Regions from separate parts of the Bacillus sp. NEAU-Y102 genome, predicted to be linked through region 1. Evidence: riboswitches for the same ligand, from Rfam matches in the RefSeq annotation. Region 1 holds a riboswitch; each other region holds the start of a gene.
The links. Region 1 has a riboswitch for cyclic di-GMP ahead of ACYFX0_RS11765 (WxL domain-containing protein). Riboswitches for the same ligand answer to the same signal wherever they lie in the genome.

Region 1 (4,639 bases):
TCTTCTATTGTAGGAAAATATTTAATTTATTTATTTGTATTAGAGGAAATAAAAGCATTTATGTTCCTTATTATGTGTACACTTATGTTAATAGCTGCATATATCATTTTAAACCGATTTTTACAATATCTTTCAGCTGTAAAGGAAAGTATTGCGATTGCTAGTGAATCACAAAAATTAGCAGTAATCGGAAAAATGGCAGCGACGGTTGGACATGAAATTAAAAATCCACTCGCTTCATTAAAAGGATTTACGCAATTACAAAGAGAGAAGCATGAAGAGGATCCTGTTTATAAACGTATGATCTTTGAAATAGAAAATATGAATAATATGATAAGTGAGTTGATGGAAGTTGCTACATGCAAGCCTTCTATTTATAAGAAACATGATCTAGGTAAAATTGTATTACAAGCAACAACAACTCTTCGCGAAAAAATGAATGAATTAAATGTGCAGCTTATTTCTAATGTGGGAGAACAAACAATAGAAGTTGAATGTGATGAACGAAGAATAAGAGGAGTCTTTCTATATACGATAAAAAATGCTTTAGAAGCAATGGAGCAAGGTGGCATATTACATTTACGGTTAGAAAATAAAGGGAAAGAGTATGTGATGATCAGCTTAATTGATAATGGTCATGGTATTAAGCAAGAAAACTTAGCCCGTGTTACAGAGGCCTTTTATACAACGAAACAAGATAAAATTGGTCTGGGTCTTACAGTAGCGAATCGAATTGTCGCCGAGCACCTTGGTGAGTTACATATTTCAAGTGAAAGAAATACTGGAACGAGAATAGACATTATTCTGCCAAGGAAGTGTGGAAATACTGAAATTCAAGTGGAAGAAAAGCTAGGAGTTACCATATGAATAAAGGCTATATATTTAAAAATGAAGAAATAAAGGCGTTGAAAGTATTTTTAAGTTTATTTTTTATTATATTTTTTGTGTATGATCTTGCCTATGAATTTATCGTACCTTTAATCGCGGGAGAGCAAGAAGGCGTAGGAAAGTTTGAAGATGGTTTAGGTTTATGGCTTTACTTTTTGATGGTAGTATTGTTTTGCATTGGAATATACTTTATGAAATGGAAGAATGTTTTTGCGGTAAAGTATATTATTCTAATTGGCTATAATGTATTAGATTGTATCCACAACATTATGATTTATTATGGTAGCGATGCGGAATTTGACGGTGGAAATATAGTAGAAGTATTTTTTATTTTGTTTGCACCAATCTTTGTGAATAAAAGATATTTCTGGTTAGTTCCAGCGATACTTGTCGGGAAGTACGCTTTTACAGGAATCATTATTCAATCTTCTCTCGTTTTAATCCCAATGGCATTATATAGTGTATTTACTATTATATGTTGGATTATATTTTTGAGGGTTCAGTCTTACGTTCGTACGCTTGAGATGATGGACAAAGAAATAAAACAAACAGAAAAACTAGCAGCTGTTGGAAAGATGGCAACGGTTATTGGTTATAAGATTAGAAGACCTTTAGCAAACTTAAAAAAACTTGTGAATAAACAAGCAGACAAGCATCCAGAGGATAAAATTTATAGTGATATTATGAAACAAGAAGTAGATCGGATTCATATAATTGCTACAGAACTTAGTGGATTTGAGAAATCTAAATCACTAGAATCAGAAACTCATAACATACAAGAAATTATCTCTTATGTTATTCGAGTTATGGAAAAGCCTGCTTTAAAACAAGGAGTCCACATACAAGGTATTTACAGTAAAGACTTACCATCAATTACATGTGATGAAAAACGATTAAAACAGGTCTTTTTTAATTTAATTAAAAATGCAATTGAAGCAATGTCAGTTGGCGGAACAATTACGATTAAAGTTACTGTAAAAGAAGGAATCATCGTTCAAGTGAAAGATGAGGGATGCGGCATTCCGAAAGATAAAATTCCAAAGTTAAACGAAGCCTTTTATACAACGAAAGAAACAGGAACTGGTCTAGGTTTAGTAGTTACAGAAAAAATTATTAAAGATCACAACGGTAAAATGAGTTTTGAAAGTGAAGTTGGGGCTGGAACGACGGTTGAGGTTATGTTACCACTGCATTAACTACAAAAAACATCACTTATTTGGAAGTGATGTTTTTTTATTTTATCCCGCTATTTGCCGGGCAGCCCGATTGGTGAGGGCTGATTAAAGTTTCACTTTATCTATAAAGAATGTATGATGTGTTTTTAATATCAAAATGTTTTTTGAAAGTTTTCATTATGGATTTTCCGGGGGGAATTTAGACTATAAAAATTAATTATTTTTTTCTAAAAAAACTATTTTCTTTTTTGGGTTTTAATGGTATATTCAAAACACGATAAATAAATTCCTATATTTGGCACACTATTCGAAAGGATAGGTCGCAAAGCTAAGAGTCTAAAGTAATGAAAATTACTATGATAGTCTGGTTGCAGTTTGGATTTTCACACATAGTTGTATGTATGAAAATCGAAGAGGCAACTGGACTTTTTGTTTTCTCAAAAAAAAATAAATGGGCACACTGTTCGAAAGAATAGGTCGCAAAGCTAAGAGTCTAAGGTAATAAAAATTACTATGATAGTCTGGTTGCAGTTTGGATTTTCACACATAGTTGTGTGTATGAAAATCGAAGAGGCAACTGGACTTTTTGTTGTCTCAAAAAAAATAAATAGGCACACTGTTCGAAAGGATAGGTCGCAAAGCTAAGAGTCTAAGGTAATGAAAATTACTATGATAGTCTGGTTGCAGTTTGGATTTTCACACATGTTGTGATATATGAAAATCGAAAAGGCAACCAGGCTTTTTATTTTTTCAGAATACACATTATGATTGTAAATTTAGTCGATTAATACATTTAATGTTCAGAATATTCGGTACATAAAAAGCGAGGGAGGGAAGTATATTGCAAAATCAAATAGGGAAATTTGGGCGTATACTTCTCGCTGGAGGAATATTATTTACACAAGTTGGTGTGCTAGACTACTCTGCAACGAAAGTTTATGCGGTTACAAATGACGAGCAAGGACGTTTAATCGTTCATATGGATAAACAAGAAATAAAAGTTGATGAAAATGTAGTATTAAAGATTACAAATACAAATAAACAAGATGCTAATATCGAGCTGAAATTATCTAATGAACAGCTCTTTAATGAAGAAGAAACGAAAAAAATGAATGAAAATAATAAAGCGATTCAAAACATTTCAGTAACAGAAGATCACATTGTAAAAATTGAAAAGAATGAACAAAGTAATTCTATCGGTGACGTATATGTAGTCATTCAAATGAAAAAAGCTGGAGAGTACAAATTTGAACCGATAGTGAAGTTTGAAGGGAATGAAAAGAAAATTGAATCTCCTTCTCTACATGTTGTAGAGAAAAAAGAGGCTTTAAATGTAGCTATTTCTGATGAAAATCCAAAGGCTTCAGAGGAAGTTGTGAAAAAAAAAAATGAAAAAGTAAAAGTATCGGAAGAAAATAAAAAACAAGAAATAAATCCTACTAATGCTGAAGTTCCAAAAGAAACGAAGACTTTAGAGAAAGAAAAGGTTAATGAAGAACTCGTATCAAAGGAAAATGAATTAAAAGAGAGCAATAAGGTAAACGAAAATAATCAGGAATTACCTGCTATTCAAGCTGAGAAGGTATTAAAGAGCCAATCTCTACTAGCTGCTAGTCCTGTTACAAGTATTCTTAGATATCCAAATGTAAAGGTAATAAATAATAGAACAGGTGAAGGGCCTTCTATCCCGGGTAAATATGCTTTTAGATTTGTTTGGAGCCCACAAGTAACATATGAGGTAAAGGGTAGTAGCAATGACAGAACTGGTCAAAGTCAATATACATTTAGAAATTCAAATAGAGAACAGTACGTATTAGTAAAAAAAGCTGGTGAATATCAAGGGAAATGGATTGATGTCCGTATTAATATTCACTCTATGACAGCTTCATCTGTAGATGTTAAAACACCAATAACTAAAGGTGATGCAAAAAACTTTTTACAATTATATGGGAACGGAAGGTCAGGCCAAACTTATAATGCTTCCTTTGAATTTTATGAACACGGAACAAGTAAAAAAGTACCATTAACGGCAATGTGGAATTTCAAAAGGATAAATAGTTATAAAAATGTAACGTTACGTAATGATGGTAGTCATTTAACGAATTTATACGTGTATGATACGAGTTCAATTAGGTATCAAGACAAAGGGAATAATAAAATAGAGTTTTCTGGAACAGCAGGCCCAGTAGCTACTCCAGAAGCAGATATGACAATTACATTTGATAATTTAACAGAATTACCGCTAGAAGTTAGATTAAATGCTTCAGGTGTTAATGTATCATACGACCAATTAGCGATTGCACAAATTGAAATTCCAGCTCCAAGTGTAATAGGAGATATCGTGGAAGATAATTCCCGTCAACTTTCTTATAAGGTATATCAAAATATGCCTGCTCAATCGAAAGATATTCACTATGCGAAATCTTTTGTATTAGAAAGTGAAGTGAATAAGGATTTTACTGTGAATGATGTTTCCATTCAAGATGTGGAAAGTGGAGATGATGTAAGTAGCTTCTTTGATATTAGCAGGAAAAACAATAAGGTCACTGCGGTTGCGAAAGCAAATGCGCTAAAAA
Region 2 (4,639 bases), on a different contig from region 1:
GTATTATTAAATCATTTTCTTATTCTATGACATATTTTATTTTGAATGATCATCCAGAATATACAGCGAATCAAGCGATTACTGAGAGTCGTCATATGATGAATGGACATAAAATGGATTACTTTTTACTATGCTTAAGTTTCTTAGGCTGGTTCATATTAAGTATTCTTACTATAGGAATCGGTTTCTTATGGTTAGTACCTTATTTCTACTCGACATCGGCAGCATTTTATGAAGAGATTTCAAAAGAATATTATAAAAAAGAGAGCACTACTTTCTAATAAAACATATAAACTATCTACCCTAAAGAATGTAGGGAGCAGATAGCAGATGGTTTAGGTGTTTTGATATTTGTCCTATTTTCGGGATTCACTTCAGGATAAGGTATAGATTTTTATATAGAAATGCTTCCCTCTATGTTTTATCATAGAGGGTTATTTTTTTATGTAAAAATGATAGGAAATAATGAATAATATATGTAAAGAAAAAAGCGAGGTGAATGAGAGTGAGCAAATTTTTAATACCGTATTCATTTTCTATATTAAGTTTCTTTATTTCAGCAACAGCACTTGATTTATATGATAGGATGGGAAACGATAGTGAGCTGGTTTCGCCGAACATAATTGGAAAGATAATTCAATCTACTGCGCAAATGGGAGTCCTTACATTGTATTTCGGAGTACCTATTATTTTAGGTGGCTGTCTACTTGGTGAGCTATTGTTTAGAGGTATCATTTTACGATTTAAACTAAGCTATATTATATCTTTATTATTATATCTATTTTTAGCTTTTAGTATTGTTTTCGTAACGGTAGGCATTCCAACTACATATGAAGATTCTAATACATTTTTCATAGGGATAACTATGATTTGTGCTGTTACATTCTTTGTGAGTCGGAATATATGGGAAAACAAGTTAATAATGGAGTGACAAAATGAAATACACCTGTCCATGTTGCGGATATAAAGTTTCACTTTATTGGATCAGTTAGAAAACCGACTAGTGAAGATGTGAAGGATGCTAGTTGGCCGCGAATTTGTTAAGTAAAATGTTATTACTCGATTCGATGGGAGTAATAACATTTTTTATTTAATGCTGAAAGAATTACTGCCGTCTTATAAAGTAATAAGGAGGACTACATCGGTAAATTTTATTGATGGATATATTAGGAATGAATACAAAAGTATAGATGTATAGTCGACTTTGTGTATTTAATGTTATCATATTGAATGATATGGAAATTTTTAATAGAATAAGTAACTAAAAATTCAAAGGTAATGAAGCTTTTGTTGTATAAAGAAAATACTTAGTAGTAATCAACAATATTAAAAATAAGATTCGTATTTATATAAATTTAGTAGAAATGGGGTTTTAAAAAGGAATGAGTATCAGCATAACGCGGCAAAAGATTTTGGCGGCCGCTTCTCAAATTGTGCAATGTAAAGGGGTTGCTAAATTAACCTTAGAAGCAGTGGCAAAAGAGGCGGGTGTAAGTAAAGGTGGATTATTGTATCACTTTGCAAATAAAGAAGCTTTAATAGAAGGTATGATAGTCAGAGGGATAGAGGATTATGAGGGCGCTATTTACAATAAAGTAGCGGAAGACTCAGAGAGGAAAGGGAGATGGGTTCGCTCTTTTGTAGAGGAAAGATTAAGTAATGAGAGAAGAACAGAAGAGTTGTCTAGTAGTATGATGGCAGCATTCATGTTAAAACCTGAATTACTTGAGCCATTACAACAATCATTTCAGCAACTGCAAAAGAATATAGAAAACGATGAGATAGATTCAGTTTGTGCAACAATTATTAGATTAGCAGCAGATGGATTATGGTATTCGGAATATTTAGGGGTTGGCAGACTAAGCCCCGAGTTAAGAGAAAAAGTGATTCAAGCTCTTATTGATAATTCGTATAAATAGAATATACGAACTATATAATGCGAAAACAATTCACCATTACTTATTTAATGTAGTGGTGAATTGTTTTTTTTATTAGAAAAATAGAACAATTTTATAGAGTATTGAATTATAACCGTCCAGACGGTATAGTAATATTTGGTTTAAGAGGAAAATGAAACAAAAAAAGAATAAAAGATATTTTTAGCACACTATTCGAAAGGATAGGCCGCAAAGCTTAGAGTCTACGGTAATACATATTGGTTACTAAGATCGTCTGGTTGCACATTTTTGATGCAACCGGACGGTCTTTTTTTGTTATATAAATATAAAAAAATAGGAGGGAACTATGCAAATGAAAAGTACTAAAAGGCATATTTCAATGGTTTCATTAGTTTTTCTAGTATTATTTTCAGTGCTGAATGTGTGGGCTCCAGTTATTCAAGCTGCTGTGATGAAAAGTCCAGTGGACGAAATTAATATTTCCCGTACTGATGGCACGACATCTGAACCGTATCAAGCCTCAGATGGTATGAAAGTAGAAGTGAAGTGGTCAGCTAAAGAAAAAATAAAAAGTGGAGATCAATTCACAATTGATATGCCAAAAGAGTTTCGAAAAGACCTTATGAATATGAGTTTTCCTTTAAAAGATGCTGAAGGAAAAACAGTTGGTACATGTGAGATGAAAAAGGGTCTATTAACGTGTACTATGGGTGATTACGTAGAAGGAAAGAATAACATTAAAGGCTCTTTATTCGTAGAATTCTACTTTGGTCTAGAAGCATATGATGGTGTTAAAGAAATTCCATTAGAATTTAACGTTGATGGTCAAATCGTCAATAAAGAAGTAAGTGTAAATAATACGACAGAGAGACCGAAGCCACAGCCCAATACGGAAAATTTATTGAAATGGGGTTCTTATAATCAAGAAGATCCTTCAATTGCTGATTGGCTTGTATACGTAAATGCAACTGGAACAGAAATGCAAGATCTTAAATTAACAGATACATTAGGACCTGGGCATGAGTTAATTACAGACAGCGTAGTATTAGAAGAGGCTGTATTTGAAGATGGTTATGCACCAACAAATATTAAGCCAGCAGATTTATCTAACATTAAAATAAATGCAACGAAGACTGGATTTACAATTGAGTTTCCAGACAGTTCAAAAGGTTATATTTTAAGATATAAAACAAAGGTTACAAATCCTGCTGCAAAGCCTCATAAAAATACTGTGAAATTAGAAGGTAAAAATATTAAAACTGAAGAAAAAGTAGGACAAGTATTTGTAAGTGGTGGAGGAGGATCCGGTTCAGGTGACAATAATCCACCTAGCATTGAAAAAAATATAGTTGATGAGAATGGCAAGCTTGTAGAGAATGAGCAGTTAACACAAATGGATCAAGTTATTCAATACCAAGTTGGTACACATATACCGAACGATCCTCCTAAATACACATCTATGGTAATTAGTGATGATTTAGAAGATGTTTTAGAAGTATTAGAGGCAAAAGTGTATGATCAAAATGGCCAAGATATTACTTCTAAAGGAACGTTAAATATAGATAAACAAAGAAGTGAAGTAACATTTACTTTTGGTGAGAGTTTTGACTATAAGTCATATGAAGACCAGATAATCAATCTCAGTATCAAGGCGAAAATAAAAAATAATGCAGACTTATCTTCTTACGTAGATAAGAAGATTCCTAATAAAGCGGAATTGCATTTTGATGATAAAACATTAACATCAAAAGAAGTAACTATTACGCCGCCTGAAGCTCCAAAAGATGGTACAGTATTGATTCATAAAACAGATTCTGAGAATCCGAATAAAGGGTTAAAAGGTGCCGAATTTGAAGTTCGAAATAGTGCAAATGAAGTTGTTGCAAAACTAAAAACGGACGAAAAAGGTTTTTCAGTACCTCAAACTTTAGCTCCTGGGACGTATAAAATTTATGAAACAGTAGCACCAGAAGGATATCAAAAATTAACAAGCCCAGTAGAGGTTACACTTCAAGCTGGAGAAACAAAAACAATTGAAATTAAAAATACTATGCAAAAGGGTCAAATTGAAGTAAAGAAAATTGATTCGGAAAATGGTGAAAAACCATTGGAAAATGCAGAGTTTGATATAGTAAAAGACGGTGTAGTAGTCGAACATATTGTTACAGATAAAGATGGTAAGGCAATCTCTAAACCGTTAGCACCAGGAAAATATATTTTAAAAGAAACAAAAGCACCTGAAGGCTACCAATTAAAAGAAACAGAGTTCGAAGTAAATGTAACAGGGGACGGCATATTCCCAATACAAGTGGAAAATGCAATGGTAGACAAAGGGAATATAGAAATTACAAAAGTGGACAAAGAAAACGGGGCAGTATTAGCCGGTGTCGAATTTGAAGTCCAAGATGAGAAAGATGGCGTAGTAAGAAAAGTAGTAACAGATAAAGATGGAAAAGCAAACGTTTCAGATCTATCAGTAGGAAAGTACAAATTAGTAGAGACGAAAAGCTTACCAGGTTACAAAAATCTAGCAGAACCAGTACTATTTGAAATTACAAAAGGTATGACAAAAGCTTTATCAATAAAAGTAGAAAATGAGCAGTTAGACAAAGGCTCAGTAGAAATTACAAAAATAGATAAAGATAGTCAAAAAGTATTAGAAGGCGTAGTCTTCGAAGTGCAAGATGAGCAAGGAAAAGTAGTAACAGAAGTAAAAACAGATAAAGATGGTAAAGCAAAAA
Region 3 (4,639 bases), on a different contig from region 1:
ATAGATAGAATGAATAGTGCGATGGCAAATAGCCAAGGTGCACTTGTTACTAAATGCTGAATGGATCCTTGAATCATATTTAAGTTTCCATTAAAGAAAGTATCTCCCATCCAAGCGATACCGAAAATAGCAACAACTGCTGTTGCTCCTGCTTTAAAGACGTTACCAGACACAATGCTTTCTACATTTGGTTTACAGAAAATAATAATAAGAGCCGCGATAGTTAACATAACCATCTCAATTGTGTTCGGCATGGAAAGACGGGCTAACTTCCCATCAACTATCCATCCTGGACGAAGTGCTTCAAATGAACCAAGAAGTACAACAAGGAAGGTTCCTACAAGGAAAAGGATAACTGATAATTTTGCGCCCTTTACACCTACAAATTCTTTTTTCTCTTCAAGCTTAGGAATCATTCCTTCTTTTAATCGTTTTAAGTATTCAGGGTCTTCATTTAATTCTTTTCCCATCTTACTAGCAACGAATGCTGCTAACATACAAGCAATGAAAGTAGAAGGAATACTCACTTTTAAAATATCTAATAAAGTGATTTTATAGTCAGCTAACATTGCTAAAAGAGCAACTGTGGCAGCTGAAATTGGGCTAGCTGTAATTGCTTGTTGAGAAGCGATTACGGCAATCGACATTGGGCGTTCCGGTCTAATCCCTGATTCACGAGAGACTTCTGCAATAACAGGAAGTACAGAATAGGCAACGTGACCAGTACCTGCACATAGTGTGAATAAATAAGTAACAATTGGAGCAAAAAAAGTAATACGCTTTGGATTTTTTCGTAATGCTTTTTCAGCTAGGTGAACAAGATAGTCCATTCCTCCAGCAGCTTGCAAAGCACCAGCGGCTGTAATTACTGCCAAAATCATAAGCATTACATCGATAGGAGGCGCGGTCGGTTGTAAGTGGAAGACAAAAACGAGTATTGCCATACCAACTCCACCCATTACTCCTAAACCAACTCCGCCTAGGCGTGCACCAATAAAAATACAGAGTAACAAGGTAAGAAATTGTAGCCAAAACATGATAAACTACCTCCGAAATTCATTAGTTAAGATATATTCGAATAGTTTAATTTGAATGAAAATTAAATAAATACCCGAAGAAATCCTTGTTATTTATACATTTTTTATTATATAACACAAAAAAAGTAACATTCACGTACTTTTTGAAATTATTTCGAAAAAGCAATTCTTTAAAAATTTGTATTTATATCTCTAAATAAGTAGACATTTTGATTTATATGTTGTAACCTTTGATAGAGAATATATGATTCTCATAGAACTCCCATATCGTTCAACTCGTTCAGCGAGAAAGGCAAACTGATGGAAACATGAGGACGCAAAACTACAGGAGCTAAGGTCGAAAGGCTATGCTAGCCAGTTACCGGACGGATAGGGTTGGTCTTGGCCAATGCTTTTACATTGGCTTTTTTTTATTCTCGAACATATTGAGAAACATCTTTAAACAAAATATTCATATATTTTGTTTTTTTATTTAGTATCATTAAGGAAGGTGGATATTAATGAAAAAATATTGGCATAAGTTATCGTTCCTTCAAAAGAACGTCTTATTAACCGTATTAGTTATTTTGACACTTGTTGGAAGTATGGGCGCGTTAAGTTTCAACATGTTTCAAAATAGTATGATGTCTTTATTTGAAAGACAGTCTATTGAAACAGGAGAAATAGTGTTGAAAAAATTGGATGTAGAATTAGTTAGAGACATGGCGAAAGATCCTACAGCCGAAAAAGTGAAAAAAGAAAAGTTAACAGAGAAATTAGATGAAGTGTCAAAAGAATTGAAAAGTGTTGGACAAACGTATGTTACAGGAGCAAAACCGAATGAAAAGCGGGAATTACAACTCGTTGGTTTGACTACAGAGTTAACAAATGCATTCCCTATAAAGCCGGGAGATTATTATGAACAACCCGCTCATTGGATGAAGGCATACGATAAGGTCATTGATACGAAAAAGGCCCAAATGACAGAAGTATATGAAGATGAAATAGGTTCGTGGGTGACAATATTAGAACCAATTACAGATGGAGAAAACAATATTGTTGCAATTATTGCGGCTGACTTAGATGCTTCCATTGTTCCTATTACAAAAGAGAAGTTTATGATACAGGGCTTACTCTTTATCATTATTTCATTAGCAATTGCGACTATTACTCAATTCTTTATCGTGCGTCACTCGCTAGCTCCATTAAAAGATTTACGAGAAGGATTACGTAAAATTGGTGAAGGTGATTTAAGTATTAAATTAAAAGAAAGACCAGATGATATTGGAATTATTAATGTTTATTTCAATAACACGATTGAAAAATTTAAAGGGATTATAGATAAAGTAAGGCAAACTGCTGAGCAAGTTTCTTCTTCTTCACAAGAATTGTCGGCGAGTACAGAGGAAAACAGTATGGCAGTTCAAGAGATTGCAAGTTCTATTGAAGGTTTAAGAGTAGGGGCACAGTCTCAAAAAACTTCAGTACAACAATGTTTAGGAATTGTACATGGAATGGAAGATAAGGTAGAAGAGATAACTGGGGCTGCAAAACAAGTTGCGGTTGCTTCTGAAGGTATGGAGCAACATTCAATTGAAGGTAATGAAGTGATTGGACAAATTATTAATCAAATGAGTTTAATCCAAAATGCAGTACAGGATTTATCTTCCATCATTTATTCGTTAGAAACAAGGTCAAAAGAAATTAGTGATATCGTAACTGTAATTACAGGTATTTCAAATCAAACAAATTTATTAGCTTTAAATGCTTCTATTGAGGCTTCACGTGCTGGAGCAGCTGGAAGAGGGTTTGCAGTTGTTGCTGATGAAGTACGAAAATTAGCAGAACAAACTGAAGCGTCTGCAAAAGATATAGCGAAATTAATTGGTGAAACACAAGCTGAGACAGAAGATGCTGTAGTTTCAATGCAAAAAGGTTCAAAAGAAGTAGAAACTGGAATTTCACTTGTTCAAAGTAGTGGAGATTTCTTTGAAAAAATTTCAAAATCAGCGCAATCTGTTACAGATCAAGTAAAAGCTGTCTCTGGTAATTCGAGTGACATTTTACAAAATAGCCAGAATATTGTTCAAGTCGTAAATGAATTATCACATATTGCAAATACTTATGCCAACAGCAGTAGTAATGTTGAAGAAAGCATGAAAGAGCAAGAAATATCAGTACAAGATATTGCAGAATTAGCGACTTCTTTAAGTTGGCTTTCTCAGGAATTACAAGAGCTAATTGGTGAGTTTAAAAGTGAATAAGAAGAAAGATCAATTCTAATCGAAGGGGGATCCCCCCTTTGATTATGAATTGAACTAATTTGCCCGTTAATAAGGGATGAAAAAGGTGTGAATTTTCACACCTTTATTATATTTGAGAGAGGAATTTACATAAATATGAAATTAGCAATTTCTTATAATGAGATGGTAAAAGAATTTTTAGGAAAAGTAGAAGGAAGTATTAAAATACCTAAAGATGTTCAAGGAACAGAATTTGGGGTAAAAAGAAAAACTGAACTATTTCCAAATTTGACTCACATTGTAGATTTAATAGGAGCGACTGCAACGTGGTTATATCATATTTCTAAAGAAAAACATATTGTCGTGCTTTATCATGTAAGAGGAAGTTTATTTCCGATTACTATTGAAATTTCTAATTTTCTCTCCTATGAAAGTTTGAATTTACAGATTGAAGAGCAACTGGAACAAATTAAAGAAATGAATGAGGAAGAAATAGAAGAGTTTCAAAACGGTAATACATTATATGAAATGTCACCTATTATTATTGGTGAAACATATTATGAGCTACAAGACACGAATACATTACAATTTGTATTTAGTAAAAATATGCAAAGCGTAGAAATAATATTTAATAGTGTTAATTGGAAAGAGACAACGATTACTCGTTATGCACAACAAATACAAGGTGTTTTAATCAATACATTACAAAATAATAATAATTATATAAATGATTTTAATGTTATTACAGAGGCCGAGATGGCACTTTATAGTCAAGTGAATGATACGACAGCAGTATATCCTGAGAAAAGCATCGTCGATATGTTCTATAATACTGTTACTCAATTTCCAAATCGTATAGCTTTATCTTCAAGGGAAGGTACTTTAACTTATGAGGAGCTAAATAAAAAAAGTAATCAAATAGCTCATATGTTAATTAAAAACGGCGTCCAATTAGGAGACTATGTTGGAATATTTATGAAACGTAGCATAGACACAGTAGTAAGTATGGTAGCTATATTAAAAGCTGGTGCAGCGTATGTTCCGATTGATCCAGATTATCCGGAAAGTAGAATACAGTACATTATTCAAGATAGCCAAGCGAAAGTTATATTGATGAAAGAGACGCCTATAACATGTGATGGGGTTCAAACAGTTTCAATGTATGATAGTGAAACTTGTGAAGATATAGATGTAAAGTTGTCTATTCATTGTGATGATGTAGCTTATATGATTTATACATCTGGTTCAACAGGGAATCCAAAGGGAACGATGTTAGCACATAGAGGCGTTGTTAATCTGTACACTTGGATGCAAAAGCAATATGAATTGACAGAAGAGGATGTATTTGCCCAATTTCCTTCCTTTAGTTTCGATGCTTCT

Region 2: it holds a riboswitch for cyclic di-GMP, as region 1 does, so the genes downstream of both, ACYFX0_RS08740 (SpaA isopeptide-forming pilin-related protein) here and ACYFX0_RS11765 (WxL domain-containing protein) in region 1, are expected to answer to the same signal.
Region 3: it holds a riboswitch for cyclic di-GMP, as region 1 does, so the genes downstream of both, ACYFX0_RS22230 (methyl-accepting chemotaxis protein) here and ACYFX0_RS11765 (WxL domain-containing protein) in region 1, are expected to answer to the same signal.

The regions. Positions count from the first base shown of each region.
Region 1 covers NZ_JBTWFK010000003.1:448,039-452,677, reverse strand. The annotation lists gene ACYFX0_RS11775 (ATP-binding protein) at 1-867, shown strand, start outside; gene ACYFX0_RS11770 (ATP-binding protein) at 864-2,084, shown strand; cyclic di-GMP riboswitch class I at 2,351-2,439, shown strand; cyclic di-GMP riboswitch class I at 2,508-2,596, shown strand; cyclic di-GMP riboswitch class I at 2,664-2,752, shown strand; gene ACYFX0_RS11765 (WxL domain-containing protein) at 2,905-4,639, shown strand, end outside.
Region 2 covers NZ_JBTWFK010000002.1:448,197-452,835, reverse strand. The annotation lists gene ACYFX0_RS08755 (DUF975 family protein) at 1-281, shown strand, start outside; gene ACYFX0_RS08750 (hypothetical protein) at 506-931, shown strand; gene ACYFX0_RS08745 (TetR/AcrR family transcriptional regulator) at 1,383-1,919, shown strand; cyclic di-GMP riboswitch class I at 2,092-2,184, shown strand; gene ACYFX0_RS08740 (SpaA isopeptide-forming pilin-related protein) at 2,245-4,639, shown strand, end outside.
Region 3 covers NZ_JBTWFK010000009.1:108,985-113,623, forward strand. The annotation lists gene ACYFX0_RS22225 (anaerobic C4-dicarboxylate transporter family protein) at 1-1,037, opposite strand, end outside; cyclic di-GMP riboswitch class I at 1,319-1,403, shown strand; gene ACYFX0_RS22230 (methyl-accepting chemotaxis protein) at 1,538-3,280, shown strand; gene ACYFX0_RS22235 (non-ribosomal peptide synthetase family protein) at 3,416-4,639, shown strand, end outside.